Regions from separate parts of the Peribacillus suis genome, predicted to be linked through region 1. Evidence: riboswitches for the same ligand, from Rfam matches in the RefSeq annotation. Region 1 holds a riboswitch; each other region holds the start of a gene.
The links. A riboswitch is a leader RNA that binds a small molecule or an ion and turns the genes downstream of it on or off. The one in region 1 is predicted to bind cobalamin.

Region 1 (8,618 bases):
ACATCGTAAAAGACAAACATACGTGTGTATGTGGTACGCGATACAATGTATTCGCTATGTTAACCAGAAGAGATCTTAGAAAGATCATCTTCAAGCATTACAAAGAAGTTACCTGTACAGCATGTAAATCTAGCATTATACATAAAGAAGAATAAGCAGGACATGCCCCCTCCTCTCTCTAATGCTTCTACATACTCATGCAATCAAGTCCACCCCTTTCATAGTATTATTTCATTCATCCCACAGTGTAAGGAACCGGAATTTACTTATGACTCGTAAGTTCAACAAAAAAAGACCATCACTGGTCTTTTTTTGTTGAAGGTGGCCCACTTGAATCTTTCTATTTGGCCTAATTGATATAAATAAGGAAATTTCCATTCAATTATGAATCCATAGATAGAATAATGAAGTCATGCTATAATCTAGTACGTTACAATAGCCAATCCATACTTATATAGAGAAAAAGGAAGTGTCGTTTTGAATATATCTACATTAAAACAGGAGTGGTTTTGCAACGTTCGCGGAGACGTACTTTCCGGAATCGTCGTTGCCCTGGCCTTAATTCCTGAGGCAATAGCTTTCTCCATCATTGCCGGGGTCGACCCGATGGTGGGATTGTATGCTTCCTTCTGCATCGCCATCGTCATCTCCTTTGTTGGTGGAAGACCAGGCATGATTTCAGCGGCGACCGGGGCGATGGCACTCGTGATGGTTGACCTTGTAAAGGATCATGGCTTGAACTATTTACTTGCCGCAACCATATTAACTGGGATCCTTCAAATTCTACTGGGCGTCTTTAAGATTGGGAAGCTCATGAAGTTTATACCGAAGCCGGTTATGACTGGCTTTGTGAATTCTTTGGCCATTATGATCTTCATGGCCCAGCTCACTCATTTCAAAGGGGAAACGTGGGTCATGTATGTCATGACAGCTGGTTCACTCGCCATCATCTACCTATTCCCACGGATAACCAAGGTCGTTCCTTCCCCGCTGGTCGCAATCATCTTCATGACCATCGTGGCCGTTGCAACAGGGGCTACTGTACGGACCGTAGGCGACATGGGGCAATTAAGCGAGGCTCTTCCCATGTTCTTGATTCCGGATATCCCTTTATCATTCGAGACATTGACCATCATTTTTCCTTATTCCATTGCCCTAGCGTTTGTCGGATTGCTTGAATCCTTACTAACGGCTCAAATCGTTGACGAAATGACCGATACGGATAGCAATAAAAACCGGGAGGCCAAAGGTCAGGGAATAGCGAACATCGTGGCCGGTTTCTTCGGCGGGATGGCCGGATGTGCAATGATTGGACAATCCGGTATCAACATCAAATCCGGGGGACGAGGTCGGCTGTCCACTTTCGTCGCCGGGGCCTTTTTGTTAATCTTGATCGTGTTATTGAATGATGTCCTCATTAAAATTCCGATGGCCGCCCTTGTTGCGGTCATGATCATGGTTTCCATCGGGACGTTTGATTGGTCCTCCTTGAAGAGGCTCCGTATCACGCCTAAAACCGAGGCGATAGTCATGATCGTAACGGTTATCGTTGTTCTTTATACGCATGATTTATCCAAAGGCGTATTCGCCGGGGTACTCTTGAGTATGATTTTCTTCTCGGCTAAAATTTCAAAAGTGTCTGTCGAGAAAACAGCGGACAACCAGGATCGGCAAATCACTTATCGAATAAAAGGCCAGGTGTTTTTTGCATCGGTCCAAGACTTCATTTCGAAGTTTGATACGAAGGAAAAAGCAGATTCCATCATCATTGATTTTTCCAATTCGAAAATATGGGATGCCTCGGCTGTAGGCGCCGTCGAGAAAGTCATCTTAAAATACAGAGTACAGGGGAAAACGGTTCAAGTGCTCGGACTTGATCAGGAAAGTTCTCAGCTGCTAAAGAACCTCGCCTCATATGAAAAGTAAAAGGATGCATGGCTTCCCTGCATAAATTCTTGCTGAACCGCCAAACTAGAGTGAATGATACTCTGGATTGGAGGGAAAATCATGTCATCCGAACAGGATTATACTGCTGCAGATTTATCACCTGACCTTCTCAATGAGTTAAAACTCTTTGAAGGCAAAATACGTGAGGAATCAAACAAAGAGCTTATCGTGATTGCGTATGAAAAAGAGAAAGAAGCGTTGAATTGAAAAAAGGACTCGAAGACACTTTCAAAGTGGCATCGGGTCCTTTTTTTATTACTTAGCGAAGATATCTGTTAAAACTGGTACAATTTGTTTTTTACGTGATACGACGCCTTCCAATACAGCAATGTTCTTATTCAATGTTACGTTATACGCTTTCTCCACTGCATCCGCTGATGCTCCTAGAGCCAAGGCAACGGAATCATTCGTTAAGATATCCGTTACGACGAATAAGAATAAATCCAATTCTTTCGCGGCAATAACTGCATGAATCGCTGCTTCAATTTCTGATTGCTTTGCAAGCACTTCATTCGGGTCAACAGCATTCACTTGAGCAATCTCAACTTTTGCCGTTCCCATTGAAAATTCTTTTGCATCAAGTGTGATGAGCTGATCGATGGTTTTGTCACTCAAGTCAGCACCCGCTTTTAGCATCTCCAAGCCATATGTTTCAGCATTCACGCCGGCAATTTCCGCTAATTCCATAGCAGCTGCGACGTCTTGCTCTGTGCAAGTAGGCGATTTGAATAATAAAGAGTCGGAAATGATGGCTGAAAGCATAAGTCCTGCAATGGCTTTAGGCACTTCAATTCCGTTTTCTTTATAAATCTTATTTAAAATAGTAGCCGTGCAGCCAACTGGTTCTGCCCGGTAATATAAAGGATCACTTGTTTCGAAATTAGCGATACGATGATGGTCGATGACTTCCAATACGCGTACCTGGTCGATGTCTTCGGCACTTTGCTGGCGTTCGTTGTGATCGACTAAAATCACGCCATCCGCTTCCCCAGCCACTTTTTCAACAAGGCGGGGTGCTTCGAATTTAAATTGGTCCAACGCATATTGTGTTTCGCCATTCACTTCACCAAGACGAACAGGTTCAGCTTGGATGCCCAGCTGTTTTTTTAGGTCAGCATAAGCGATTGCTGAACAGATAGTGTCGGTATCCGGATTCTTATGTCCAAAAACTAATATTTTTTCCACGATTTTTTCTCCTTTTTCCTAAATGATTTGGCAGGGATTTTTCTTTTCATAATCAGAATCCCTAGTTTTGCTATGCAATTTATTTTAACACAAAAACCCTGACATTCCGCGATGGAATTTTGTATTCCTCCCTATATTCTTTCATCATCCTCTTCCTTTATCCGACCTTGTCAATAGATATGAATCAGTTTTTCACAAATATATATGTTGAATTATCAGCATGGATGGCTTACGATAATATAAGCATACATACTAGATATTGACTTTTATAACAACATAAATAACTATATATAGAATTATTAACCAAGGTGCCAGAGATGGCTGAAAAGGGAATCCGGTGTGAACCCGGAACTGTCCCCGCAACTGTAAATGTGACGAAATGAGAAAACCACTGTATAGCTCTCTATACGGGAAGGACTCAAAGTAGGATGATCATGAGTCAGGAGACCTGCCTGGTTTTTTCAAGTTTCTTATTCTTCGGGGATTGAGATGATGAAACGATAGTGTAATGGCTATTTTTTCATGGCTCTTTTATCCTATCGTTTGATCCGCTCAATTTATTGGGCGGTTTTTTTTTATTCGCGTACATTTAAGAGGAGGAACATTTATGACTCAAACATATAACCCTACCATAAAAGATGACACAGAAACAAATTCAATCCAGCTGGACATGTTATCCAAGGATTTCGAAGGCCGTCTTGATATGGAAAAGTTCAAAAAGCGTTTTACTAAATGGCTCGATCGAAATGGTGATGCTTCAGAAGAACAAACATCGAAAAAGTTGATCCAGCTTGCACTTGAAAGTGTCGATATCGATGCCCCGGACTGGACATTCGTCGCCGCAAGGGAACTATTGAATACCATGTATCGTGATGCCCAAAAGAACCGGGGCTATGAAGGCCGGAACTATGGACCTTTCTATGAATTGATTCAAGAACTCTCTCAGCAGCATGAAGGCCAACGTTACCCTGTTTATAAAGCAGAGCTTCTCGACTCCTACACAAAAACGGAAATCGAAGAATTGGGTTCGGTCATCGATCCGGAAAAAGATAAACTATTTTCATATATCGGAATCTATCTTTTGAATGATCGCTACTTGGCCCGTCCAAAAAAAGACAAGGTCTATGAACTTCCCCAGGAGCGCTTCATGATCATTGCCATGGAAATCATGAGACTGGAAAAAACGGAACACCGACTGCAGCTTGTTAAAGAAGCCTACTGGGCAATGTCGAACCTATATATGACGGTAGCGACCCCTACCCTCTCAAATGCCGGAAAGACACACGGGCAATTGAGCTCATGCTTCATCGATGCAATCGAGGATTCCATCGACGGAATTTATCAATCAAACTATGATGCCGCAAAAGTTTCCAAGTTCGGGGGCGGCGTTGGTCTATATGTCGGGAAAATCCGTTCGCTTGGTTCTGATATCCGCGGTTTTTCCGGTAACAGTTCAGGCACGACTCCCTGGATTCGCCTCTTTAACCAAACGGCCGTCAGCGTCGATCAATTGGGGCAACGTAAAGGCGCAATCGCCATCTATCTGGATGCGTGGCATAAGGACATCATGAGCTTCCTTGACTTGAAGACGCAAAACGGCGACGACCGCTTAAAGGCGCATGACATCTTCACGGGCGTCTGCATCCCCGATTTATTCATGGAAGCCGTGCGTGACCGGAAAGATTGGTATCTCTTCGACCCGCATACCGTGAAGCAAACCCTTGGGTTCTCCCTCGAAGATTTTTATGACGAGAAAAAAGGGGAAGGCAGTTTCAGGGACCATTACGCCCTTGCTGTAGAGGCGGCGGAGAATGGCATACTTCCAGGCTATAGTTTCGAGAAAATCAAAGCGATGGACATTATGAAAGGTATCATGATTTCACAATTAGAAGAAGGCGTACCCTATATGTTCTACCGGGACGAAGTGAACAGAAAGAACCCGAACAAGCATAAAGGGATGATCTATTGTTCTAACCTTTGTACGGAAATCGCCCAGAACTTAAGCCCTTCAACGATCACCGACGAATATGAAACGGAAGATGGCGATGTCGTCGTAGTTCGCAAAAGCGGGGATTTCGTTGTCTGTAACCTTTCTTCCATCAACCTGCCTCGCGCGGTGAACAGCGATGTATTGGAGAGACTGATCCCGATTCAGATCCGCATGCTCGATAACGTCATTGACGTGAATACCTTACCGGTCAAGCAAGCTTCCATTTCGAATAAACGCTACCGCTCCATCGGCTTAGGAACTTTCGGGTGGCATCATTTACTGGCGACGCAAAATATCTACTGGGAGTCCGATGAAGCCGTTCAGTACGCCGATACCTTATATGAGAAAATCGCTTATTTAACCATTAAAGCATCCAATGAATTGGCCAAGGAAAAAGGAACCTACCCATACTTCGAAGGGTCCGATTGGCAAACGGGGGAGTATTTCGACCTTCGTGACTATAGAGATCCAAAATGGTTGGAATTAAAAGAAGAAGTAAAGCAGTATGGTACACGAAACGGCTATTTAATGGCAATCGCCCCCAATTCATCGACTGCCAAAATCGGTCATTCCACGGATGGCATCGACCCGTTATATGAAATCGAGTTTTATGAAGAAAAGAAAAACTTCAAATTTAAAGTGACAGCGCCTGGATTGACGCCCACTACGTATGAATACTATAAAAAAACGCGCTTCCATTTGGACCAAAAGGAAAGCATCAGGCAAAATGCAGCACGTCAACGTCATATCGACCAAGCCATCAGCTTCAACCTGTATGTACAAAACACGATCAAGGCTAAAGTGTTATTGGACATCCACCTAACAGCATGGGAAAGCGGATTGAAATCGACTTATTATCTTCGTTCCACTTCATCCGAATACGACAATGCCTGTGAGAGCTGCTCCAGTTAACGAGTGGGAATGGAATTTACTTTATTGAAGGAGATTTTACAGATGACAAACCATATCAAGAAAATCAGGATGCTCGAACCAACCCATCCTACCAAGGCAACCGGCGTTTTCAAAGGAGAAGCTTCAGGCTTTCTCCTTTGGAACGACATTCAGTATGAAAAATTCTATGATACCTATACACAGCTCATCAACAATTTTTGGAAGCCATCGAGTGTGAACATGATTCAGGATAAAAAGCAGTGGGGTGAATTGGATGAGGATATCCAGGACGCTTTCCTCGACATCCTCACGATGATTGCCGGGATGGACAGCCTGCAGACACCGACTTTAGTGGAAATCCTTCGATACATCAAGGATCCGGCAGCAAAGGCGATCCTCGCCAACATGGCCCAGCAGGAATCCATTCATAATGAATCGTATTCTTACATCCTTGCTTCCTTGATTCCTGTCGGCAAGCAAAAACAGCTTTTTAACCGGATCAAAGAACACCCGGAAGTGATCAAGCGGAACCAACCGATCGTGGATGCCTACCAAACATTCGTGGACGATCCTAGCCCTCAGCACTTATTCGAGGCGCTCATCCATTCCACGAACCTTGAAGGGATCTATTTTTACCTGGCTTTCGCCTTCTACTACAATCTGGGCCGTCAAAACCTGATGACCGGTTCGGCAACGATGATTTCCTATATTCATCGCGATGAAATGGTCCATTTCGATTTCATTGGCATGCTTATACAAATTTTAATGTATGAATATCCGGAACTGAATAATGAAGACAATACGAAGTTCATCTATACGACGATTGAAAAGGCCGTCGAGCTTGAAAAGGAATGGTCCGAATATATGCTTGAGGATATCCAAACGAAAGCAGATCTCGATTTGGAAGAGTTCAACGAGTATATCGAATATATCGCCAACAAACGATTACGCATGCTTGGACTTGAAAACTTGTATCAAGAGTATAGTGAGAACCCGATGCCCTGGATCAAAACGTTCGACGATGAATCCATCGGGCTGACTAAGACCGACTTCTTCGAGCAAAAATCAAGGACCTATAGCCAAGTAAATGCAAGCAACGGGTTCGATGAGCTTTAAAACCGCCATCGTCCATCATTCGGCAGGAGGCAATACAAAGGCGCTTGCTGAAGTCCTTGCATCCCTTTTGCCCGAAGCAGAGCTATTTCGGGTTCTTGAATTTGATATACGTACAGTGCATGAGTATGATTCGTTGATTGTCGGTACTTATACTTGGGGAAATGGCGAGCTTCCTGCCAGAATGTCCGCCTTCTATTCGGAGCTAGAGCAAATGCCGATTTCACACCTGAAAACAGGAGTCTTCGGAACGGGTGAAACCAATTACAATCATTTTTGCGGAGCCGTCGACCAATTTCGTGACATGCTATTTGCCAAGAGCCAATTGGTCGCTACATTGAAAATCGAACAAATGTATCAAGAAGCGGACCTACCCAGGATAAAAAAGTTCGCCTCTCTATTTACAAACTAACAAACTCCCAAGCTTGTAAATACAAAATAAAAAGACCCCAAATTGGGGTCTTTATTAACATTCAATTATTTTTGAACGTTAGCAGCTTGTGGTCCACGAGCGCCTTGCTCGATTTCGAAAGAAACTTCTTGGCCTTCTTCAAGTGTTTTGAAACCTTCACCTTGAATAGCTGAGAAATGTACGAATACGTCGTCTTGTCCTTCAACTTCGATGAAACCGAAACCTTTTTCTGCGTTGAACCATTTTACTTTACCTTGTACCATGTTAGTTCCTCCTGTGTTTGGAAAAAATCCATTTTTATACTATTTTTGGTTCTGGATAATGTCTCAAGAGGAACCCTAAAACGGTAAATCCTTCTATCAAACAACTTATTCCGAACAAAAATAATTACCCATATTATATCATGGGTAATTAACTGAAAACAATATTAATGGGAGTAATTTTGCCGACAAATTATCCTAAAATTCTACATTTTTCTTTTTTTACTTTGACGGAATCCTTCATCCAATAGGTAGCGCTCCGCTTCGATCGGACTTTCGAAACACTCCTCTAAGTTCGGTCCTGAGTATACGTTCCAAAGCTGATCTTCTCTAACAAGCGAAAGCTCCTGCTTTTCACGGCCAATCCAAGTTCCCTCCAACCTAGCGAACTCATCGTCCGCCTCCTCTTCTTGCATAACAGGAGGTTCGGATAAATAGGATAGGGCAGTTTTGATCAATGCTTTTAATTCCTCTTCGGAATAGTCACGTATATTGATGAATCCTTTGCGGTCTGTTTCCTTCTTTTTCAAATGCCCTGCGTATACGAAGCCATTGCCATTCGGATGCAGGTGCTGTACGACAATTTTCTTCTCCTGAACACTGCCGGGAAAATGGAAATTGACGCGTCCTAGTGAAACATCTTTCCGTTCTAATTCCGGGAAAGTTTCAATGATACTTAATTTTTCTTCAAATGTTAACAAATTTCTTCCTCATTTCATTAGTTCATCTTGTTTGTCGATTATAACACAAGAAACCATCATTCTGTTTACCTACTTCTATTATAATGGATTATAAGGAGATGATTTACGCATGATGATGA
Region 2 (8,618 bases), 170 kb from region 1:
ATAGGTAAGCTCTTTGACCAATCCCACTTCACGAAACACACGCAGGTTGTTATAAACCGTAGCCACACTCATATTCGGAAACTTGCCTTCTAACGCTTTATAAATATCATCAGCAGTAGGATGCGACATGGAGTCTATCAAATACTCAAGAATTGCATGGCGTTGAGGAGTTATTCTTACACCGGTATCTTTAAGGGAATCCAACGCTTCTTTCAACTGAACTTCAGACACCGTCATCCACCTCTTTTTCTAATTAAGTATGAATTATTACATTGTAATGTTTATAAATAGTGTACTCCCCATAAGCAAGCTTTGTCAATATATCTACACCCTTAGTTTATTCCTCATTCATTTAATTATTTCCTGTTTTTCTAGTTGGTCCTAGTATCCCTTTTTAGGGTCGATGATATTAATGAAATCCTTTCCGTCTTTTAGGTAGACTTTCATGTTTTCCTCAAAGATTGAAAAGGTCCTTGGTAAATATTCGCCGCTTTTGCTTGATAGGTGCGGGGTTACCGTGACCTGCTCCATATTCCAGAATGGGTGGCCCTTCACTAGCGGTTCAGGTTCGAATACATCCAGTATCACACGAGCGAGTTCATGCTCCTGCATGGCCTCTATGAGCACGTCTTCCTTGAACAGATCTCCTCTTCCTATATTCACGAAGACGGCTGTACGTTTCATTGCCTTAAAATGTTCTTTCTTTAACAAATCCTTCGTTTCATCCGTACTAGGCAAGACGCTTACGATATAATCCGCTTTAGGCAATGCTCTCTCAAGCTCCGTAAGGGCGTATAGATGATCGATGTGTTCGACAGCTTTCCCACTACGATTCACTCCGAGGGTCGTCATTCTAAAAGCCTTGGCAAGACGTGCCACTTCCCCTCCAATTGCCCCCGTTCCTAGGATAAGCATCGTTTTTCCATTCAACTCACCTACTTCTATCTTCCGGTCCCAGATTTCTCCCGCTTCATTCTCAATTAGTTGTTTTAATTTCTTTTCATACTGTAAAAGCATGCCGATTGTATATTCAGCCATCGGGATTTTATGGATGCCCCTAGCGTTGGTCACCATGATTCCGCGTTTCTCAATGGCGGCAAAAGGCATTAACTCCAATCCGGCACTCATGACCATGATCCATTTCACGTTCACTGCCTCTTCAATGATTTCATCGGTTAAATCTTCTCCATATGTAATAAGAACTTCGGCCTCTTGGAGCTTTTCATCCGCCCAAGTTTCTTGATAAATGAATGTCAAATCGGGAAATGCTCGTGCCATCTTCTTTTGAATGTCTTCATTCGGAATGATTGTTGAAAATACTAACATGATTATCTCTCCTTTTCTTTACATAAAAAAACACGGGCACTGAATGTCCCGCGCAACTTTCTATGAGGAGGTATTCCCTTACTAAATCATATTCAGGGGTCCTCTATTTGAGTTGGACAAACGCCTCTCCCTATTAAAAAGGGCTTTATTTTAATTGATTTGGATTCAATTCGCATAATTCCCGTGGCACGAATAAACCGTCCTTACGAACCAGTATATCATCAAAGTAGATCGCTCCGCCGCCATATTCGGGTCGCTGGATCAAGACCATGTCCCAATGAGACGATGATTGATTTCCATTATCGGCCTCTTGGTAAGCTTGACCAGTGGCAAGATGGAGGCTACCACTAATCTTCTCATCGAATAGGATATCACCCATCGGTTCCATGATATACGGATTGATTCCCAGGGCGAATTCCCCGATGTACCGGGACCCTTCATCCATATCGAGCAAACGATTCATTTGGTCCGACTGATTGGAAGAAGCTTTCATGATTTTTCCCTTTTTAAATGTAAGGGTTATCCCCTCAAATACCTCTCCTTGATAGGCGGAAGCAGTATTGAAGGAAATCGTGCCATTGACACTGTCTTTTACCGGTGCCGTGAACACTTCACCATCTGGAAGATTGTTTTTACCAGCGCAAATGACAGCGGGGATATTTTTAATGGAAAAAGCCAGGTCAGTCCCCGGCGATATGATCCGGACTTGATCCGTTTGATCCATCAAATCCTTTAGAGGCTTCATGGACTTTTCCATTTTGTGATAATCCAGTGTGCACACGTTTAACAAGAAATCTTCATACTGCTCAAGACTCATGCCGGATTTTTTTGCAGAACCAATGGTCGGATAATTCAGTAGCACCCAGCGCCGGTTATTGACGAAGAACATGGTGGACGTTTTCATGGCATCCTCCTGAAGGCGATATCTCTCATGAGGGACACTCACTCCTCGCCCTTCGTTTCCATCGCCCGATATGATGATGACTGCATCCACATCTTCGTATTTCTTATAATTCCATTTCGATAAGGTATCGAGCTGTTCCTTAACATTCCCTTTTAGCAGATGACTGGTAATTTCGTCATCTTCAAGTTCCGCATAAGGATAGGCCCCCATTCTATAGGCTTCGTCAATCAGTTCCTTCAATAGGGCCTTTGCTGCAACAGGCCCACGGATCAAGACCCGCTCTTTCGCCTGCAGCCTCAGTGAATGATGAATCAGCTGCTTGGCAAGCTTGGTAAGTCGCTCATCCTTCATTAGCCTGTACCTTATTTTTCTAGGTCGCGAAGAGTTTCCAACGCTTCTTCGACGTGGCCCTTTACTTTGACTTTACGCCATTCTTTAACGATCATTCCTTCCTTATCAATCAGGAAAGTCGAACGCTCAATGCCCATGTATTCCTTACCGAAGTTCTTTTTCAATTTCCATACGCCATATAATTCAGCGGCTTCTTGCTTTTCATCAGCAAGCAACAGGAAAGGCAACCCATGTTTTTCAATGAATTTTTCATGACGTGTTACCGGGTCCGGGCTAATGCCTATGATGACAGCATCAAGCTCTTCGAATTGTTCAATAGCATCACGGAAATCACAAGCCTCCGTCGTGCAACCGGGTGTCATGTCTTTTGGGTAAAAATATAATACAACGTGTTTACCCTTGAATCCTGATAGGGTAACTTGTTCTCCGTTGTTTGCTGGCAGTTGAAAGTCTGGTGCTTTTTCTCCAATTTTGACCGTCATTCTAAACCCTCCATTTCTTTCATCATGGTAAGCGTACCCAATAATTGAAAGAAACACAACTTTCATTTCTTGTTCTTTCTTTCCTTCTGTTCAAAATCGATGACAGCCCTGATCACAAATGCCGCAGGAAGCGTATAGCCAATGAATGCTTGGATTGTCGCGATCATCCGGCCAATGCCGATTGGGGAAATATCCCCGTATCCGACGGAGAACATCGTCATCGCACTAAAATAAAATGAAGTCTTCAGCTGCTCGGAAAAGGTCCCATCCAAGCGATTGCCCATATCAAGAATCACCGAATGATTCTGAAGCTCGTATAATAAATAAATCAGTGCAAAACCGACTAATAATGTCGCATATAAATTGCCGAGCCACAGCATATCTTCAAGAGAAAACTTCTTTGCCTCCGACTCAGAAAGAAATAAGGTCCGAATGCTCATCACCATGCAAAAGATAATCCCCACAATCAAAATATAAAAGGTCATCCCCCACGCCTCATTTCAAAAACAACCCACTTCCCTTATACATACTCTTTTGCGAGTCAATATATGCTCGTTTTAGGGGTCAGACCCTATTTCCCAGCTGCTGCACCATCTAGGGAAACATAGATACAGCATGGGATCTCGTGCCACATGGTGGGGGTCAGACCCCATTTCCCGACTTTTTCCTTGTTGACCCATTTGGTCGGGGTATGCTAAGATGGGTTAAGTTTTTATAATATTTTGTAAATTTTAGTGTCCGTGTTTATCCGGACGGAGTTTTTTATGAAATTCATATGTGGAGATAGGTTCCTAAGTTTTTAGGATTAAAAGGGAAGTCCGGTGTAATTCCGGCACGGTCCCGCCACTGTAATGGGAATGTATAGCGCTTTTGTTTGATGCCACTGATCCTTTTGGATTGGGAAGGCTTTTAGCGCTAAGTAAGAGTTCCCTGAGTCAGGAGACCTGCCTATTTCGACAACACTGTTTTAACCTACGGGAGATAGGGAAGTGTTAGGGACCTTATAATGGTAAGGGGTATTTTCGTGCCCCTTTAATTTGAGCATTTCTAACTTTCTCTTTTGACGGTTAGGGGTGCTTTTTTTGTTGTTATTTCATTAAAAGGAGATGGATGTGTTGAAAAGTAGTAATATAGGGTACCCACGAATCGGTGAGGATCGTGAATGGAAACGTACATTAGAGGCCTATTGGGCTGGAACATTAAACGAAACGGAATTCACGGCGCAATTGGAAGCGATCCGTTTAGGCAACTTGCAAAAACAAAGAGATCAAGGCATCAATATCATCCCGGTCAACGACTTTACGTTATATGACCAAATGCTCGATATGTCCGTCATGTTCGGCCTGGTGCCAGAACGCTATTCGGCTTATAAAGGCGGCATGGTCCCCCTTTCCGTTTATTATTCAATGGCCCGTGGGAACAAGGATGAAGTCGCTTCTGAAATGACGAAATGGTTCAATACAAATTATCATTATATCGTTCCAGAGCTAAAACAATCCCAGCTTACGTTGACAGAAAACAAGCCGCTTGCCGCTTACCGTGAAGCCAAGGAAAAACTAGGAATCGATACGAAGCCGGTTATAGTCGGACCTTACACATTCATTTCTTTGTCAAAAGGCTATGATAAAAAAGATCTTCCGGCCATCATCCTGAGCCTGTTGCCTTTATACACAAAAATTTTGCGAGAGCTGGAACAAGAAGGCGTGAAGTGGGTGCAGATTGATGAACCTTCCCTTGTTTCTTCCCTTTCCAAAGACGAGATGAAAACTGTTACATACCTGTATGAAAAATTGAACGAAGCTGTCCCCAACCTGAACATCATGCTGCAAACATATTTTGATGCTGTAGAGCACTACCAAGAAGTGATTGACTTGCCCGTTCAAGGAATTGGCCTTGATTTGGTCCATGACAAAGGAAAAAATCTCAGCAATCTTCAAACAGTCGGCTTTCCAAAAGATAAAATACTTGGGGCCGGTGTGATTGATGGGAAAAACATTTGGCTTTCTGACTTGACGAAAAAAATCGGGTTGGTCGAGTCCATTACGAAACACGTATCCGAAGATCGGATTTGGATTCAACCTTCCTGCTCCCTGCTACACGTTCCAGTGACGGTTCGAAACGAGACAGAACTGGCCAGCAAAGTGAAAGAAGCCCTTGCCTTTGCTGATGAGAAACTAGAAGAAATCACGCTTTTGGTCAGAGGGCACAACGAAGGTCTAGAATCAATCGAAGAAAAGGTGGCGGCAAACAAAGCTGCATGGCAGACCTTAAAGAATTCAAAGGCCAGAAACCATAAAGACGTGCAAGCCGCTGTCGAACAGGCTAAGCAGCAAACCCATGGCCGTACCCTGCCATTTAAACAGCGCTATCAAAAACAACAGGAGTATTTCAACCTACCCTTCCTTCCAACCACTACAATTGGAAGCTTTCCGCAGACCGCGGAAGTTAAACAGGCCCGCGGGAAATTCAAACGCGGTGAATGGACGGCTGATCAATATGAAGCATTCGTGAACGAGGAGATTGGTAGATGGATTGATATCCAGGAGGAAATCGGCTTGGACGTCCTTGTGCACGGGGAGTTTGAACGGACCGATATGGTCGAGTTTTTCGGCCATAAATTGGGTGGATTCGTCTTCCTTGAAAAAGGCTGGGTTCAATCTTACGGCTCCCGCTGTGTCAAACCTCCCGTTATCTATGGAGATGTCCATTTCATCGATCCGATGACGGTCAAAGAAAGTGTGTATGCACAAGCCTTGACGAAAAAAACGGTGAAGGGAATGCTGACCGGTCCTGTTACGATTCTGAACTGGTCGTTCGTCCGTGACGATATTTCACGGGAAAATATCTGCTATCAATTGGCATTGGCCTTGAAACAAGAAGTAGAGGCACTGGAATCAGCAGGGATCAAAATGATCCAAGTCGATGAACCAGCCCTGCGTGAAGGCCTTCCATTGAAAAAAAGCGACCGAGATGAGTACTTAAACTGGGCGGTCCATTCATTCCTGATTTCCACTTCGAGCGTCGAAGACACAACACAAATTCACACCCATATGTGCTATTGTGATTTCAATAGCTTCATGGATGTCATCTCTTCCCTGGACGCTGATGTGATTTCCATTGAAACGTCCCGCAGCCACGGCGAGCTCGCTTCCGCATTCGAGGAGAAAACATATGAAAAAGGAATCGGCCTTGGTGTGTATGATATTCATAGCCCTCGCGTTCCTGCAGTGGAAGAAATGGTCGATATGATCGAACGTGGCATCAAGGTACTGGATAAAGACCAATTTTGGATTAACCCGGACTGTGGCCTGAAAACAAGGGGCGTTCCAGAAACCGTCGCTTCACTGAAAAATATGGTCGAAGCCGCAACGGTTGTCCGGAATAAGCTATTGGTCCAACAGGAAAATGACTGATTTAACAACAGGCATTCCCGTTCAACAGTCACGGACGTTTTTAACGGACCTCGTTTTTCCACCTGATACGAACCATCACAATACCATCTTTGGTGGAAAAGTGATGGCGTATGTGGATAAAATCGCCTGCATTGCAGCGATGCGCCACTGCCGGAAACCGGTCGTAACCGCTTCAAGCGACTCCTTTGACTTCCTGGCCCCCATTAAGACCGGGGATGCTATCAATTTGGAAGCCTATGTCACCTGTGCCCATCGAACGTCAATGGAGGTATTCGTAAAAGTAGAACGGGAGAACCTGTTGACTGGCGAAAAGCAACTCACCGCCCGCGCTTTTTTAACGATGCTTGCGATAGACGAAGATGGAAAGCCCATACCGGTTCCACAGGTCCAACCGGAAACGGAAGAAGAAAAGCGGCAGTACGTCCAAGCACAAGCTAGATATACCGAGAGAAAAAACAAACGCATATAAGCAAAAAAATCCCTTCAACAAAATTGTTGAAGGGATTTTTTTTAGTTTCCTGCTCCGCGGTACCTTTTCACACCCTGATTCCAAATGAAGATCGAGATCATGAAAAAGACGACCCCTATAACAGGTGTGGCGAATGCATACGCGTACCACTCTTCTTTTCTAAGAAAATAGGAAGCGGGATACACACCGACAAAGGCAAACGGCAGCACCCAAGTCAGAACAAAGCGGATGACCTTGTTATAAATATCAACCGGATAGCGCCCGTAGTTCCCGATGTTGTACATCATCGGCATGATGGACGTTTTGGCATCAGACCAGAAGCCGATGCTTGCAATCGCAACAAAGATGGCGGCATACGCGAGTGCCCCGCCGATTGCAAAGATGATGAAGAGAATCGGGTCATACCAAGTTAGTTCCAGGTTTAACGAAACACCGGAATAGAAGATGATAATCAAACCGGTCACGACACCAAATAATGATTCAAGCTCAATCCGCTCTAAGATGACTTGAAACAGGCTGTGAATCGGCCTTGTTAAAATCCGGTCCATCTCCCCTTTGACGATGTAGCGATCGTTGAAATCCCAGATGTTGAAAAAGGATGAAAATAGCGCAAACGGGATAAGGAAAAAACCGTATATGAAAATGATTTCATCCCGGCTCCACCCGCTTAGGAACTCCGTATGTCCGAAGACCACTAAGATAAACACCAGATTCACGACTTGGTTCAACAAATCAGAAAGAATCTCGATGACGAAATCAGCCCGGTACTGCAATCTCGTTTTCATATATTGACTCACATATTGAAAAAACATTGATACGTAGAACATCCCATCAACCTCCCTGAATAATCAGCTGTTTTTTTGCGACTATCCATAAAACCTGGATGGGGATAACGAGAATGATGACCCAGATCAATTGCTGTAAAAGAGCCATGCCGATGTCTCCCGTTCCGTATCCATTTGTGAAAATCATACTCGGGACATAGCTGATTCCTTGAAACGGCAGAAACTTCATGATGTCCTGTGCCCAGATTGGATAAAAGCTGATAGGCAATAACAAGCCTGAAAACAAATCAACAATGACACGTTTTGCCCGGATCAATCCAGCATTATTATATAAGAAAAATGTCGTGATTCCCGTTAGCAAATTGATTTGCGTATTGATGATGAAGCTGAATAACAGGGAAATTCCGAAAAGCCCCCATGTTGCCGGTTCATTTGGCAAATGGATGGGGAAAATGATGGCGACGAGCAGCATACCTGGTATGGAGAAGAAAAAGAAACGGAAAATCCCCTCACCCAGGCCTTGCATCGTCTTCATTCCTAAATAGTTATAAGGTCGAATCATCTCGATTGCGACCTTGCCGTCCTTGATCTCATCGGCAATCTCACGGTCAATATTATTGAAATAAAAGGCACGCGCCATCCAGGCAACCGCCACATAGGTGGTCATCTGCATGCTGGATAGCCCTTCAATGGAACTTTTTTCTCCATATATCGCATTCCACAAGAAATAATAAGCACCAATATTGATGCTATAAATTAAAATACCGGTATAATAATCGGTTCGATACGCAAGCATCATCAAAAAACGCATGCGAATCATGGCAAGATACTTTCCCATGGTCCTCTCCCTTCTTGGTAGACACACTTTTTCTGAAAGAGTCAGACCGT
Region 3 (7,382 bases), 540 kb from region 1:
TTAATGAATTTGTAGCTTCCCTTCCGGAAGAGGCAAATGTCATGCTCCGTGTCTATGGGCATAAAGGAAGCAACGATGATAAAGATAAGAAGATATCCTGTGATAGTACGGAAGTGGTTTATGGTTTGGCCCCATATAATAAAGGGGACTTCAGGAAAGCTTTAGATAAATTTAAACCGACAGGATGGACACCGATTGCCAAGACCATTTCGGAAACAAAGAAAGATTTTGAAAAAGCGGGTTCAGAAGGTCAAAATATCATTTATGTCGTCAGCGATGGAATTGAAACCTGCGACGGTGATCCAGTGAAAGCAGCTAAAGACTTGCATGATTCCAATATTGAACCAGTGATTAACATCATAGGGTTCGATATGGATAGTGAGGGGCAAAAACAATTACGTGAAGTTGCTGAAGCTGGCGGAGGGAAATTCGAAATGGTCAATAATGCCGATGATTTCAATAAGATGTGGGATGAAGAGCGTAGAGATCTGTGGAACCAATGGTGGAATTGGGGCAATGAAAATTGGAGTACCGTTCGGGATGAACAAAATAAGAAGACATCGTCTTTACTTGATGAAAAAAACAGTTTTTCTAGGCTTTCCTCTGATGAAAGCAATCGCATGTATGAGGCTACGAGTTATTTAAAGGATAAGAAACAAATAAATTATGAGACTTGGGAGGAAGCTCGCAGTTTAGTCAAACAACGCCGTGAAATAATAAAAGAGTATTATGACGAAAAATATGAAGAATTGAACACGACAGTGAAAAATGAAGGGGAGGGTTTAAAAGAATCAATTAAAAAGAAAGAAGAAGAAATGAAAGAGAAATATAAAGATTAATAATCAAAGGGGCTGTCTAATAGCCCTCTTTCAAGAGGATTCATGCACAAAATAAAAGGCAGAAATGTTGTTAAATCAACGTTTCCGCCTTTTATTATATATACGATTTCGGCGTAATTACCCCTTTTGAGTGTGTCTTTATTTGAATAATTGCGGATATATGGTCTTTGCAGTTAGTTCTACGGCTTCTCCGATACGCGGTCCGGGACGTGACATGACGTCTTCGTTAAGCTGATATACTTGGTCTTCCTTCACGGCGCTGACATCTTTCCAACCTTTACGAGATTTGATTTCATCCACAGCATTGTCCACATAGCCTACGGTTGTAATGATGGCATCCGGGTTGCGCTTGACGACTTCTTCATCTGCTATTTTCGCCCAGCCCTTTTGGTCGGCAAAGATATTTTCGATACCGGCAGACGCCAAGATCTCTTGTTGGAAGGTTTCAGCTCCCGCTGTATAGATTTCCGGAGAAGGGCTGATTTCGAAATATGTTTTTTCTTTAGAATCGACACTTGCCACCTTTTCTTCAACATCTTTGATTTGTTTTTTTATGTTTTTGACTAGGTCTTCCCCTTTGTCCGTTACGCCCATGACTTTGGCAATTTGATCAATATCACTATATACATCATCAAAGGTCACTGCTGATTTAATAATGAAAATGGGGATTCCCGCATCTTCAAGCGGCTTTAATGCTGCTTCATCGCCTATTGTATAGGCAATGATAACATCCGGTTTCAAAGAGATGATTTTTTCGGAATTGATCGTCATCGAATCAGAGACACGCTCGACATCTTTAGCTTCCTCAGGATAGTTATCGAAATCCGTCGCTCCAATCACCTTATTCCCTACACCAAGGGCATATAAAATCTCCGTATTACTGGGTTGAAGTGAAATGACCGTTTCCGGAACCTTATCAAATGTGATTTCTTTTCCGCTATCATCAGTGACGGTATAGGATTTGACTTCTTCAGTTGTTGCAGGATCTTTTTTCTCTAGCGATTTCTGATCATCATTCGAGGCACATCCTGTAAGGAAAAGGGCGACCATCAGAAGGGCAATCCAACTGGATCTTACTGTTCTTATCATGTTTTATTCCTCCATTTTCTTTTTCATCGTTTTGGTTGGATAAGATTTGCTGATAAAGGGAATCTCTTCGCGACCCAGTTGTTTATTGACATAGACAGCCATCACGAATAGAACATTGGCAAGCAAATGAGCATAATCAAAAAGTATCGCGGGCACATCTTTTTCCGTACTGACTTTATGCAAGGTACGGACGGATTTCTTGGCTTCACTACGGCAAGTATGCAAAATACAGGCTGCCGTCGATCCTTGGGGTAGCACAAATGTTTCGATGCGTTCTTCCACTTCCGCGACATAATAGTCATAGATTTCACTTAGGCGGTTTAGACCGTCTTCGGTTATGGCCAATTTCCCCCGGGCAGAACCATTTAAATGATAAGCCATCGGCAACAGTTCCATTAAATCCCTGTAGACTTCAGGAATCTCTTTCGTGAACGACGCTGCCAGTCCCATTTGAGTCGTCAATGAATCGGTGCGAATTTCATAATCAACGCTTGAAACTGATTCGCGCATAAATGGGTAGCATAAAAAGCGGGCATCCTTCTTTGCCATAATTTTTCCTCCTTTTTAATAATGTGAATGACCTTCGTATTGCTTTTCGGCGCAAAAGAAAAAGCCGACCAAAGGTATTGGTCGGCAAACAATCATCTATGTATCTCGAACGGAAAAAAAGATGGAAGATTGCCGTACAATCCTCCTAACTTCCGAAGAGCAAAATACGATAAAAAAAAGGCAGGTCTCCTGGCTCGTGCATCATTTTACTCTAAGAACCTTCCCATTTGGATTGAATGAATGGTATCGTGCGTGCGGATTCATTCACAAACAGTGGCATATTTCTTATTTCATTAGCACTTACAGTTGCGGAAACAGCTTCGGTTTTACACCGAATTCCCTATTAAGCTGACAAGTCAGCACCTATTTTCTGCAAGGTTTATATTCACTTAGTACCAGTCTATCATAATTAATTACTTAAATAGTGAAAAAATTTCAAGAAATCTCTTTTATAGGGGTATTATTCTAGTAAACTCACTTTGTAAGGATAAATTGGAGGTTAATGTAAAATGGGTGTCGAATAAATAAGGGTTAAGCATGAGTGATTTACATAATCATGGGAGGTAGAGAATGGTTTATAAACAAGTGAATCAGAAACTGGATATGATTTTGGAAAACATTGAAAAGGTCATTATTGGAAAAAGAGATATAGCAGAACTAAGTCTTGTGGCGCTCCTTTCTGGTGGACATGTCTTATTGGAAGATGTCCCGGGCGTGGGGAAGACCGTCTTGGTCAGGGCGCTAGCGAAGTCCATCGGGGCGGATTTCAAACGGATTCAATTCACGCCTGACTTGCTACCGTCCGATGTAACGGGGGTATCGATTTTCAATCCGAAGGAACAAGAGTTCATCTTTAGACCGGGGCCAATCATGGGCCATATCATTTTGGCCGATGAAATTAATCGGACATCACCGAAAACGCAATCCGCCCTACTTGAAGGAATGGAAGAGGCAAGCGTGACGGTGGATGGTGTGACAAGGAAACTGGAACAACCGTTTTTCGTCATGGCCACTCAAAATCCAATTGATTACGAAGGCACATACCCACTTCCAGAAGCACAGCTAGATCGTTTTTTATTGAAAATGAAGATGGGGTATCCGGAAGTGGCAGAAGAGATAGAAGTGTTGCATCGGGCCCAATATACGGCTCCGATTGAAGAATTGGAATCCGTGATTTCGTTAGAGGAACTGATAGATTTGCAGATAGAGGCAAAGGCCGTGATCGTGGATGATACGATAAAGACGTATATCGTCGAGTTAGCCAATCAATCACGTAAGCATGAAAGTGTATATCTTGGGGTGAGCCCACGTGGATCGATTGCCCTAATGAAGGCAGCCCAAGCCTATGCGCTCCTAAAGGGAAGGGATTACGTTTTACCTGATGATGTGCAGCATTTGGTACCGTTCGTTTTTACCCATCGGCTAATCCTTAATCCGGAAGCGAATTACTCGGGGGTGAATGCTGACATGGTGATACATGAGGTAGTGGCTACGACGCAGGTACCCGTGAAGAGGGCCGTGACCTAATGCGGAATGTGCTTACCATACTGAAGAAAAACAGGAATGTCTGTGGGATCATAGTACTTATGCTCATTTCCTTTTGTTTTGCGATGTTTCAAGGCGGGTTTATCAGTTGGTTCATTTTCTATACCTTTTTGCCGTTCGGTGCGTACTCTATGATTCTGCTGTTTTATCCACTTCAGGCTTTTGAAGTGGAGAGAAGAATTAGTAAACACGAATGCCAGGCCGGAGAGTCGGTAGATATGACATTGGTATTCTCCCGGAAAAACAGACTGCCTCTTTTATATATGGTGGTAGAAGAGGATTTGCCGATGGAACTGGAAAAGAAAACATTGGTTTTTCCAGGATTTAAGCAATCCTTCCAATTGACATATACCCTGGAGAATCTGCCAAGAGGAGAACATGTCATCCAATCGGTTCGCTTCAAAATAGGGGACTTCTTTGGACTCTATGAAAAAGAAGCGACAGTGCATGCCCCTTTAAAACTCACCGTTTTCCCGGCTTATCAGGAGTTGAATTATAAACAGTTGGAGCATGTCTTCGATCAAGGACAAGTTGGTACGACGAAAAAAATACAGCGGGAACATTCGGTCGTGTCCGGAATCAGGGAGTATCAGCCGGGTGATCAATTATCCTGGATAAATTGGAAGGCAACGGCCCGAACAAGTGAAATCATGACGAAGGAATTTGAAGTGCAGAAAAACCGCGATGTATTTATTATGCTTGATGAGTACGCCTCTCCCTTCTTCGAAGAAGCTATCGTACTTGCGGCCTCTTTGGTGCATGCCTTGATAAAGAAGGGTATGGATGTTGGGTTAACCAGTACGGGATCAATGGAGGTCGTACCGGCTAAAGGAGGCAGTAAACAGAGGAGAAGACTCTTTTACCGTTTTGCAAAATCAAGGGCCACACATACAAGCGTCTGGAATGGAAAGAAGAACAAGGGAGTTGTACCATCAAACGCTTCTGTAATATTCATTGTGTCCGAATTAACGATGGAAAAGATAGAAGGTTGGAATGCATTTACCGGAAATAAAGCGATGACTGTATTTTGCGTGAAAAGTCAGGGAGACTTCACGGGTGAGGAAATACGTGCGAAGTCGGTGGCGTTGGCTCGTGGAATAAAGCTGGTCTTCTTTGAACAGGGTCACCTTCAAAATGAACGAACCGAGGTGAAGGCAAATGAACGCTGATTCTACCAAATCGGAAAGGTGGATGCATGTTCTCTTATATATATTTGGTCTTCTATTGATTACCGAATGGTTACGACCCGTAGAGAAGCTTACGGATACAGGAAATATCTTTATTTTCATTATCTTTGTGTTATTTTCCTTGCTCCTACACTATTTTGGTATCCACTGGTTTGTGCGTTTCATCCTCGTAAGTGCCTTTATATTAATTGCGGTCCATTTCTTGTATTCGTCAGATCCTTTCCTGACCTTCAAATGGCTTACTGGTGATTTGCTGGATATAACGGCTAACGTTTCGAATATGTATGAGGGGAAGTGGGAGCTGCTTTCCAACCCCTTTAGAACGCTGTTGTTTTTCGTGCTTCTTTGGCTTGTGACATACTTGATTCATTACTGGGTGACGGTGAGACGAAACATATTTTTACTTTATATATTAACGATCATTTTCCTATCGATTCTCGATACATTCACACCATATGATGGGGATATGGCCATGATCAGGATCATCATCATCGGGTTTTCGATGCTTGGTGTGTTGGCCATGCTACGCTTGTCCATACAAGAGAGATTGGTGTTTTCAGGAGGTCCATTCAGTAAATGGGCCATCATGCTAGCGGGGATGATGTTAGTAAGCGTCCTCGTTGGTTTCACTGCTCCGAAGTTCGCGTCACAATGGCCGGACCCTGTACCGTTCATTGTTTCTTATTCCGATAAGGTGACAGGAAGTGATGAAAGCTCCGTTGATAAACGGGTGGGGTACGACGAAGATGATTCATCACTTGGTGGGTCGATAGAGCCGGACAATACGGTCATTTTTTATAATACGGCCAATACCGGACACTATTGGAAAGTCGAGAACAAAGATATCTATACCGGAAAAGGATGGGTTTCCGTTGAGGGAATGGAAGACTATATCAGTTTCTCTAATGGTCAGGATTTGAAGGATATAAAAGAATTTGAGATTCCTGAAGTGTTGAAAACGGAAGACATGAATACAAGGGTAACCATGATGGAAAGTTACTCTCACCTTCTTCATCCCCAATCAGGGTACCTGAAGAAGGTAGAGGCTGAGAACGGAGATTGGTTTAAATATTATACAAATATGGACAAGTACATTTCAGTAGACGAAGGCAGTAAGCCCCTTACCACGAAAGAATATGAACTGGTTTATGAAATGCCTAGTTATGATCTGGCTGACTTACGGAAAGTTACGGAACAGGATGAAACGATGGATGTCCTCATGGAAAGCAATACACAGCTTCCGGAGGGATTGCCAACCCGTATCTATGAACTGGCCAACGAACTTACGGTGAATGAGGATAATTGGTACGATAAGGCAAAGGCGATAGAAAATCACTTCGACGGTCCTGAATTCAGCTATTCTAAAGAAGACATTCCGTATCCAGGCGATAATCAGGATTATGTGGATCAATTCTTGTTCGAGACCCAAATTGGGTATTGCGATAATTATTCAACGGCGATGGTCATTTTATTACGTGCCGCCAACATTCCGGCAAGATGGGTAAAGGGATATACGGAAGGGGAGAAATCAATTTATAAAGGTGAATCCGCCTATAAAGTGACGAATAATAATGCCCATTCATGGGTGGAGGTTTATTTTTCAGGATTGGGATGGGTACCATTTGAGCCTACGAAGGGATTCAATGGGCAAATGGATTTTTACAATTCGGATTTGAATTCGGAAAATACGGAGGAAACCGAGCAGGAAGACAAAAAACTAGTGGAGCAAGATGAGACGCAGACTAGAGAGCGCCCGGATACACCCGAAAATGAACCTGGATCAACTAAGAAAAGTGTCCTTTTAAGCCAAAATACTTTATTAATGTGGAGTGCCGGTATTATTTTATGTATTGCTTTACTTCTTGCCGTAGGGTATTTGTATAGAAGGAAATGGCTTCCTTTTGTACAAATCCTTCGGTTAAAAAAGAAAACCGGTCCATACTTTATACAGGCGTACCAATTATTATTGAAACAGTTGGTCCGGGCAGGGTTAGAGCGGCCTGATGGACAAACCTTGCGGGAATATGCAGCCTATGTAGATGCGGTTTATGAGACGAATTTAATGCAGGAAATGACAGCTCGATACGAAGTAATGACCTACCGTGGTGATCCAGAAGAAGAGGAGTGGGAGCGCTTTCGCAGTGACTGGGAAACGCTTATGAAAAAAACTAGC
Region 4 (8,618 bases), 1.0 Mb from region 1:
TATGGAACAAATCTACAAATGGAACCCGGATATCATCTACATTACGAACTTTTCGACAACTCAGCCTGAAGACCTAACGAACAATACAGTGAACGGACAAGATTGGAGTCAGGTCAGTGCTGTACAAGAAGGAAATGTATATAAAATTCCGCTGGGCATCTATAGATGGTTCCCTCCAAGCGGTGATGCACCTCTTATGTTAAAATGGATGGCTCAGAAAAATCATCCCGAGCTATTTGATTATGATATGAAGGATGAAATCACGGATTACTACTCAGAGTTCTATGATTATGATGTAACGGAAGAACAAGTAGAGAACATTCTTCACCCATCTTCCGAAGCCGCAAAACAGTAAAGTAGGGAATGAAAATGAAAAAATGGAAAACGGTCCTCTTCTGGATATTGCCCATTGCGATGGTTCTCCTATCATTGAGCATCGGACGCTTTGGAATGGACTTAGGGACTCAAATTAAAATATTGCTTTCAACCGTGTTTCCAATCGAGCCAACATGGACACAGATGGAAGAAACAGTGGTCCTTCAAATACGTCTGCCACGAATTTTACTGGCCTTGTTAATCGGTGCGGGCCTATCGATTGCAGGCGCCTCTTTCCAAGGGATGTTCGGCAACCCCTTGGTCAGTCCCGATATCCTAGGAGTGTCTGCAGGTGCTGGGTTCGGTGCTTCCCTTGGGATTTTATTATTGGGACATGGTTTTGCATCTCAAGTCTTGGCACTTGGCTGTGGTTTAGCCGCCATCGTTTTCACGTTCATAATCAGCGGCAAAAAAGATTCACCGGTCTTCATGCTTGTTTTGGCTGGGGTTGTCACCTCCGCCCTTTTCCAAGCGTTGATCTCGTTAATTAAGTTTGTCGCCGACCCTGAAGAAAAGCTGCCAGCCATCACATACTGGTTAATGGGAAGCCTTGGAACGGCCACATACAAGGATTTATATGTGGGTGGACCAATCATCCTTGTCGGCATCTTGATTTTATATTCACTACGCTGGAGAATCAATTTACTGACCTTACCTGAGGATGAAGCAAAATCGCTAGGTATCCCGGTCACTAGATTGAAGTGGACGGTCATTCTTGGTGCGACGTTAATTACGGCTTCATCTGTAGCGATAGCCGGTATCATCGGCTGGGTAGGACTGATTATCCCTCATGTGGCAAGAATGCTCGTCGGGAACAACAATCAACTTGTCTTACCGGTATCCCTATCGATTGGTGGTGCCTATTTACTCCTGATCGATAACCTGGCACGTTCTGTAACGGCTACGGAAATTCCGCTATCGATATTGACAGCCATTATCGGCGCACCATTTTTTGCGATTCTACTTAGAAAGACAGGAGGTGGTTGGTCATGAAAATCGAGGTGCAGGGAGGGAATTTTTTCTATGCTAAAAAAAGAGAGAAAGCTCCTTTTCTTTACCAGACCGACATTGACTTTTCGTTGAATGACGGAGAAATCATGGCGATCCTTGGCCCGAACGGTGCCGGTAAAACCACGATGCTGAAGTGTATTACCGGCCTTCTTGATTGGAAAAAGGGTCAAACGCTCATCGACGGAAAGCCGCTTACTGCGCTATCACGCAAAACGATCTGGAAACGAATCGGTTATGTTCCTCAGGCACATAAAATGGTTTTCGGATTTACTTTGGAAGAGCTTGTCATTATGGGAAGGGCGCCTTATATCAGTACGCTGTCCCAGCCTTCTGCAAAGGACCGGGAGGCTGCCATCGCTGCTCTTGAAATGGTTGGCATTGCTCACCTTGCCAAAAAGTCCTGTAATTCCGTCAGTGGTGGGGAATTGCAGCTGGCCTTGATTGCCCGGACGCTTGTATCGGACCCGGATGTATTGATTCTTGATGAGCCAGAATCGCATCTTGATATTCAAAAGCAAATCGTGATTTTACAGACACTAAAGCGGTTATCGAAAGAGAAGAACATTTCTTGTATCATAAACACGCATTATCCGAACCACGCATTCTACTTGGCTGACCATGTTTTAATGACTGCCAAGGAAAAGCGTGTGGTGTATGGCGAAGTCCGCGAAGTGATGACGGAAGCCCGGATGAAAGAGTACTTCGGAATCGAAATGAAGAAAATCATTTATGAGGAAGAGGATGACTTTTTGATTGAAACGATGGTGCCGAAAGATCTAGGTCTTTTACGTGATCAAAGTACATGCCGTTTTAATAGTGACATCTAAAGCTATAGAAGGCAGCCATGTGATGGTTGCCTTTTTGCGTTCCAAATCTTAATTTAAAGTAATCTGAAATATCATATAATACGATTTCCTAAATGGTGTATAATGAAAGGCAGTGAAATTATATACATATGAACAATTTGGTGTCTGTAAGGACTTGAAAGGGAAGTTGGTGAAATGCCAACGCGGTCGCGCCACTGTAAATGGGAGTTAACGGATGTATACCACTGTATGAATAATATGGGAAGGTGCCGTTAGCAATGACCATGAGCCAGGAGACCTGCCAAAATTGTACACCGGTAACCACGCGGATGGGGAGGTGTGTGGCAGAGCTATGTCCCTTTTTTGTTCCGTTGCCATACATGCATCCTCCGTTTTGATGGGGGATGCTTTTTTGTATGTCTTTTGATATTCGCAACACATGTGTGAAGGTCCAGAAATGAACTCAAAAATGATGGAGGTTTTAAGATGAGGAAGATATATAGTTTCATGCTTGTGATGGGATTGATGGTCGGTACACTGGTTGGCTGTAGCGATGCCTCCCAGGATAGAACAGGAGAAAACCAGTCGACAAAACAAGCTGTTAACCAGGGCTTCCCGCTTTCGTTACAAGATGCAGTGGGTAACCAAGTCACCATCGAGCAGAAACCAGAAAAAATTGTTTCATTAATCCCAAGTAATACAGAAGCGGTCTTTGCGCTAGGTTCGGGTGAGAAAGTGATTGGAGTGTCTGAAAATGACAATTACCCGGAAGAAACGAAAGATATTCAGAAGATAGGTGGAATGGAAATAGATACAGAGATGATTTTAGCCTTGCAGCCTGATATCGTTCTTGCTCATGAGAGTGCCCATAATTCCAAAGAAGGAATCCAACAGCTTAAGGATGCGGGTATTCCAGTTCTAATCGTGAATGATGCCAAAAGCTTTAAAGAAGTGTATACGTCTATTGAGATGATTGGAACGGCAATAGGGGAACTGGATAAGGCAAAGGAAATCGTCAAGACGATGCAGACCAAGCTGGAAAAGATCAAAGAAAAGGCTAAGGCAATCAAGAGTGAGGATAGAAAAAGTGTTTTTGTAGAGGTTTCACCGTCACCTGAAATCTATACAACGGGAAAAAATACTTTCATGGATGAAATGCTGGACATCATTTCAGCGGATAATGTCGCAGGTGAATTGGATGGCTGGGTAAAACTCGATGAAGAGTCGATGATAGCGGCCAACCCGGATGTCATCATTACAACCTATGGTTATTACACAGGAGATCCAGTCAAAGAGGTAACGGGAAGAAATGGATGGGCCGACATTCAGGCAGTTAAGAATGGTGAGGTTTTCGATGTCCATTCAGATATTGTCACTCGTTCCGGTCCTAGGCTTATAGAGGGAGTAGAGGAACTTGCCAAATCAGTCTATCCGAACGTATTTAAAAACTAAACGGGCATTGGCCTATGTATTTGCCCTATCATTTTTGGTTATTTCGATATTGATCGGTATTTCCTTAGGATCGGTTTCCGTTCCGATACCAGTGCTTTTGCAAATCATTGGCAAGGAAGTCCTTCATTTGCCCCTGGCCATGGAACCGGATGGGACACTGACGAATATCGTGATGAACATCCGCCTGCCGAGGGTCGTGCTTGCAGGTTTGGTTGGGGCATCCCTTGCAATAGCAGGGGCAGCATTTCAGGGATTGCTCAGGAATCCCCTAGCTGACCCCTATACCCTGGGAATATCCTCAGGGGCTTCGCTTGGTGCAGTATTAACGTTGTTTTTGAATTTGTCACTGCCGTTTTTTGGCCTATATACACTGCCTACATTAAGCGTTCTTTTTTCATTGTTGACGATTTTTTGCGTATTGACCTTTGCAAGAAAAATGGATCGTTCCATGAAGGTAGAAACGATTATTTTAACCGGTATCATTTTCAGCTCGTTTTTAAGTGCTTTCATCTCATTGATGATTGCATTGACGGGTGAGGAGTTAAGGCAAATCATCAGCTGGCTGATGGGAAGTGTCTCGATGCGTGGTTGGAGTCATGTCACGATCATTTTGCCATTTTTCCTCCTTGGTTCTCTCGTTTTGATGATGAATACCCACGAATTGAATGCCATGACATTTGGGGAAGACCGTGCGAGGCACCTAGGCGTGAATGTTCAGCGGAGGAAGATGCTGATTCTGGTCGCCGGCTCGATACTGACAGGGGCTGCCGTTGCCGTATCAGGTACGATTGGCTTTGTAGGGCTGGTCATCCCCCATTTGGTCCGCAGGATTTGGGGGCCAGACCATACGCATCTGTTGCCATTATCATTGATTGTGGGAAGCGGATTTTTAATATTGGCTGATCTGGTGGCACGAACGATCATCGCACCGACAGAATTGCCGATAGGTGTTATTACTTCGCTTATCGGTGCGCCGGCATTCGCATTTATTTTATTAAAGAGACGGAGAGAAGGGTAGAAGTGTATGCTTGAAGTTAAAGGGTTAACAGGAGGATATGATAATAAAACGGTTTTGGACTCCGTCTCATTTGATGTGAAAAAAGGAGAATTATTCGGTATTCTTGGTCCGAATGGAAGTGGGAAAACGACGCTATTGGGGATGCTTAGCGGTATCCTGCCGTATCAGGCGGGAACCATCGATATTAAGGGGAAAGACCTGAAGGGATATTCGTCCAAACAACTGGCACAGGTCATCGCCGTTTTGCCGCAGCATTCCTCATTGGCTTTTTCCTATACAGTAAAAGAGACCGTTGTCCTTGGGCGATATGCCCATCAAACAGGGTGGTTTCATAGTTGGACGTCTGAAGACGAAGAAATCGTTCAACGCGTGATGATGCAAACGGGAGTGGCAGTCTTTCAGGAAATGCATTTTGAACGTTTGTCAGGCGGGGAAAGACAACGTGTTTTGTTGGCACAAGCTCTTGCACAAGAACCGGAAATCCTTTTTCTCGACGAACCGACGAACCACCTGGATCTGTCTTATCAAAAAGAACTTCTTGATTTGATGAGGAAAATGGCTAAGGAACAACAATTGACGATCATTTCAATTTTTCACGACTTGAACTTGGCTGGCTTATATTGCGATCGCCTGATGTTGCTTGAAAAAGGGCGAGTCCAAGTGATTGACGTGCCGAATGAAGTGCTTCAGCAGGAGCGGATTCAGGAGGTATATAGGACAAAAATCGAAAAACATCCTCATCCTGCCTTACCTAAGCCGCAAATGTTCATTGTACCCGAGAAGCATACAGGAGAGCTGGACCCTTTGGAGATCAATGAAAGTTATCTGAACCAGGCTCCGGAGTTCCTTCATTTAAGTTCACCCATTCCGCTTAGAACCATGTCATCCGGCGTAACTGGTTCGGGAACGGGGTGGCATCAGCACTTTGTTAATCGACATGTCCACTACGATTACAATTGTGATGACCATATTGCTGAAATGGCTGACTATTTGAAGACATACGGATTTGAACCGCAGGAAACCGTCGGAATGATGACGGCCGTGTTTTTGGATACAGTGTCATATCGACTTCTAAGAGATGAGGGTTTTTCGATATTCATCATGGTAACAGCGGGGGTAGGGAATGCCATCGATGCCTCTTTGGCAGACAGGCATTCATGGACTTCATCGCCGGGTACGATCAATACCTGGGTTTTCGTGAATGGCCATTTGGCGGAAGAAGCGTTCATTCACTGTATCGTGACAGCTACCGAGGCGAAGGTTAAAGCGCTTCATGACCTACATGTCTTAGATCAGGTGACAAACACATGGGCGACTGGAACATCGACGGATAGCATCTTGATTGCAGCCACACAAAGAGGAACCACCCTCCGTTATGCGGGTACCATCACGCCTCTCGGGAAGTTAATTAGCCGTGGCGTTTATGACTGTACGGTGGAAGCGATTGAAAATAGTAGGAAACGGATTGAAAGCTTATGATTTTTCACCATCTTTATGCAATCACATTGGCATTTATCCTAGATTTGGTCATTGGCGACCCTCCTGATTGGCCACACCCGGTTAAATGGATAGGTTCGCTTATCAATAAACTTGATGAAGCTCTCAACAAAGGGACAAGAAAGAAGCGGAATGGACTGTTCATGCTACTGCTCATCTTGCTGCTCGTGTTGGCGGCCACAGGCATCACCGTCTATTTAGCGTATAGAATCCATCCTGCTGCCGGTATCATCTGGGAAGCGCTACTCATTTCCACCACGATCGCTCAAAAGAGTTTAAGACGGGCGGGAATGGATGTTTATCGACCATTGAATACACGGGATATGGCCAAGGCGAGGCGGAAGCTTTCTTATATTGTGGGCCGTGATACGGCAGATCTAGATGAACCGGAAATTGTTCGGGGTACCGTTGAAACGGTAGCGGAAAACACGAGTGACGGTATTACGGCTCCCCTGTTTTGGGCTGCCATCGGAGGCGCGCCACTTGCCATGATGTATAGGGCAATCAATACATGCGACTCCATAGTCGGATACCAAAATGATAAATATGCTGACTTCGGATGGGCTTCTGCCAAGCTTGACGATCTAGTGAACTGGATTCCGAGCCGTTTAACCGGTTTTTTGATGCTGATTGGATCAAAGTCAGTCCATAACGGCTGGAAGGGGCGGTGGGCTATATTATTCAAGGATGCCCATAAGCACCCAAGTCCGAACAGTGGGTGGTGCGAAGCGGGTGTTGCAGCCATCCTGGGCGTTCAACTGGGCGGAAGGAATATGTACAAAGGTGTGGTGTCCAATCGAGCTAGAATGGGCCTTCCAATTGTTCCGCTAGAAGCGATTCATATAAAAAAAACGATTACCATCATGCATCGGACTTCTTTTTTATTCCTGTTGATGCTTTGGTTAGGAGGACTTTTATTTGCAATTACCAACTCATGGCTCTAATCCGCATTATCTTTACAAAGCACTGGGAATCGAAATGCCACAATCGTATGTGGACTTCAGTGCCAATATCAACCCATTGGGTCCACCCTCTAGTATAAAACAGAGATGGTCGGGGTTTTTTGAGGGTATCCTCGACTACCCAGATCCACATGCCGTAGAGCTGACACATATGATAGCAAAAAAAGAAGCACTTCCTGAAGATTCTGTACTTGTTGGAAACGGGGGAGCGGAAATCATAACGCTTGTGGCGAAAGAACTGGCGAATAAACGAGTGTTAATCATTCAACCAGCCTTTGCCGAATATGCCGAATCTTGTTTGGCAGCAGGTTGCGAGGTCGACTTTTTTCAACTGGAAGCGCCCAGGTGGGAACTGGACTTGGATCGATTACGTCCGCTTTTGCCTGAGTATGCTGCCATCTTTTTATGTACGCCCAATAATCCGACTGGCATTTCTTATAAGGAGGAGACAGTACGGGAACTAATCGAAGCATGCCAAAAAGCCCAATGCATGATGGTGCTGGATGAGGCCTTTTATGATTTTACGGATAATGCCTTTTCCTATGCACCTCTTATTAAAGAGTTTCCTCATTTGCTCATTTTACGATCAATGACGAAAATTTTCGCGATACCTGGATTGAGGCTGGGTTACCTATTGGCTGACCCGACCATTATTATACGGGCGAAGACCTTCAAACCACATTGGAGCGTCAATCATATCGCCCTGGAGGTAGGCAAACTCTGTTTGGCAGAAGAAGCATATATGAGTAGAACAAGAGCATATATTCAAAGGCAAAAAAGGGATTTATTCCGCTTTTATAAGGAACTGGATATCGAGGTCTCTGAAAGTACGGTGAATTTTTACTTAGTGAGGGACGAGTCTCTTTCCCTGTTTCCCTTTTTATTGAAAAAGGGCATCGTGCCGCGCCATACTTATAATTTTCCTGGTTTGGATGGCAGGTGGCTCCGGTTTGCAGTGAAAAGTGAGCAGGATAATAAGGCATTGATGGAGGCGGTAAAACAGTGGAAAACTCTAGGCTCTATTTTATAACGGGGGGCGTTCGAAGTGGTAAAAGCAGCTTTGCAGAAAAAAAGGCGGTGGAGCTTGCCATTCAATCGGGCGGCAACCTACATTATCTTGCTTGTGGCCGGAGTTCTGATGCCGAAATGGAAGAGCGGATTAATAGGCACCGTCAGGACAGGCATAGAAGTCCGCTTGCATGGAGGACATCGGAATATGCAACGGATGTTACCCGAATAGGGAAGGACCTGGATGCAAAATCAATCGTCTTGCTTGATTGCCTGACGACGTTGCTCGATAATGAATTATTCCTGCCTAATGTGCCCCTTACAGAGGATTTTTTACATAAAGTATTCACCAAAATAATCAAGGGCATCGGTGAAATCAGGAAGGAAGCTCAAAGTCTGATTATCGTAAGCAATGAAGTGGTACAGGAGCCCATTTTTCAAGATGAATTTCTACATACATACGGAAAAGTGCTCGGATTGCTTCATCAA

Region 2: linked by a shared signal. The riboswitch ahead of metE (5-methyltetrahydropteroyltriglutamate--homocysteine S-methyltransferase) and the one ahead of AC503W_RS04450 (ribonucleoside-diphosphate reductase subunit alpha) in region 1 are both predicted to bind cobalamin.
Region 3: linked by a shared signal. The riboswitch ahead of AC503W_RS01830 (cobalamin adenosyltransferase family protein) and the one ahead of AC503W_RS04450 (ribonucleoside-diphosphate reductase subunit alpha) in region 1 are both predicted to bind cobalamin.
Region 4: linked by a shared signal. The riboswitch ahead of AC503W_RS20165 (helical backbone metal receptor) and the one ahead of AC503W_RS04450 (ribonucleoside-diphosphate reductase subunit alpha) in region 1 are both predicted to bind cobalamin.

Annotation. Positions count from the first base shown of each region.
Region 1 covers NZ_CM182019.1:902,402-911,019, reverse strand. Annotated here, with positions in the region: gene AC503W_RS04470 (hypothetical protein) at 1-155, shown strand, start outside; gene AC503W_RS04465 (SulP family inorganic anion transporter) at 478-1,926, shown strand; gene AC503W_RS04460 (hypothetical protein) at 2,008-2,154, shown strand; gene AC503W_RS04455 (manganese-dependent inorganic pyrophosphatase) at 2,203-3,132, opposite strand; cobalamin riboswitch at 3,421-3,602, shown strand; gene AC503W_RS04450 (ribonucleoside-diphosphate reductase subunit alpha) at 3,740-6,034, shown strand; gene AC503W_RS04445 (ribonucleotide-diphosphate reductase subunit beta) at 6,077-7,129, shown strand; gene AC503W_RS04440 (flavodoxin domain-containing protein) at 7,101-7,538, shown strand; gene AC503W_RS04435 (cold-shock protein) at 7,604-7,801, opposite strand; gene AC503W_RS04430 (hypothetical protein) at 8,005-8,499, opposite strand; gene AC503W_RS04425 (GNAT family N-acetyltransferase) at 8,609-8,618, shown strand, end outside.
Region 2 covers NZ_CM182019.1:728,411-737,028, reverse strand. Annotated here, with positions in the region: gene perR (peroxide-responsive transcriptional repressor PerR) at 1-237, opposite strand, end outside; gene AC503W_RS03540 (D-2-hydroxyacid dehydrogenase) at 382-1,326, opposite strand; gene AC503W_RS03535 (aminopeptidase) at 1,472-2,581, opposite strand; gene bcp (thioredoxin-dependent thiol peroxidase) at 2,593-3,063, opposite strand; gene AC503W_RS03525 (potassium channel family protein) at 3,126-3,548, opposite strand; cobalamin riboswitch at 3,832-4,029, shown strand; gene metE (5-methyltetrahydropteroyltriglutamate--homocysteine S-methyltransferase) at 4,170-6,476, shown strand; gene AC503W_RS03515 (acyl-CoA thioesterase) at 6,469-6,945, shown strand; gene AC503W_RS03510 (ABC transporter permease) at 6,987-7,772, opposite strand; gene AC503W_RS03505 (ABC transporter permease) at 7,777-8,568, opposite strand; gene AC503W_RS03500 (ABC transporter ATP-binding protein) at 8,610-8,618, opposite strand, start outside.
Region 3 covers NZ_CM182019.1:358,059-365,440, forward strand. Annotated here, with positions in the region: gene AC503W_RS01820 (VWA domain-containing protein) at 1-839, shown strand, start outside; gene AC503W_RS01825 (ABC transporter substrate-binding protein) at 978-1,928, opposite strand; gene AC503W_RS01830 (cobalamin adenosyltransferase family protein) at 1,932-2,477, opposite strand; cobalamin riboswitch at 2,640-2,859, opposite strand; gene AC503W_RS01835 (AAA family ATPase) at 3,048-4,004, shown strand; gene AC503W_RS01840 (DUF58 domain-containing protein) at 4,004-5,191, shown strand; gene AC503W_RS01845 (DUF4129 domain-containing transglutaminase family protein) at 5,181-7,382, shown strand, end outside.
Region 4 covers NZ_CM182019.1:4,111,710-4,120,327, reverse strand. Annotated here, with positions in the region: gene AC503W_RS20180 (ABC transporter substrate-binding protein) at 1-355, shown strand, start outside; gene AC503W_RS20175 (FecCD family ABC transporter permease) at 370-1,368, shown strand; gene AC503W_RS20170 (ABC transporter ATP-binding protein) at 1,365-2,213, shown strand; cobalamin riboswitch at 2,335-2,512, shown strand; gene AC503W_RS20165 (helical backbone metal receptor) at 2,679-3,644, shown strand; gene AC503W_RS20160 (FecCD family ABC transporter permease) at 3,607-4,662, shown strand; gene AC503W_RS20155 (heme ABC transporter ATP-binding protein) at 4,669-6,141, shown strand; gene cbiB (adenosylcobinamide-phosphate synthase CbiB) at 6,138-7,103, shown strand; gene cobD (threonine-phosphate decarboxylase CobD) at 7,078-8,151, shown strand; gene AC503W_RS20140 (bifunctional adenosylcobinamide kinase/adenosylcobinamide-phosphate guanylyltransferase) at 8,124-8,618, shown strand, end outside.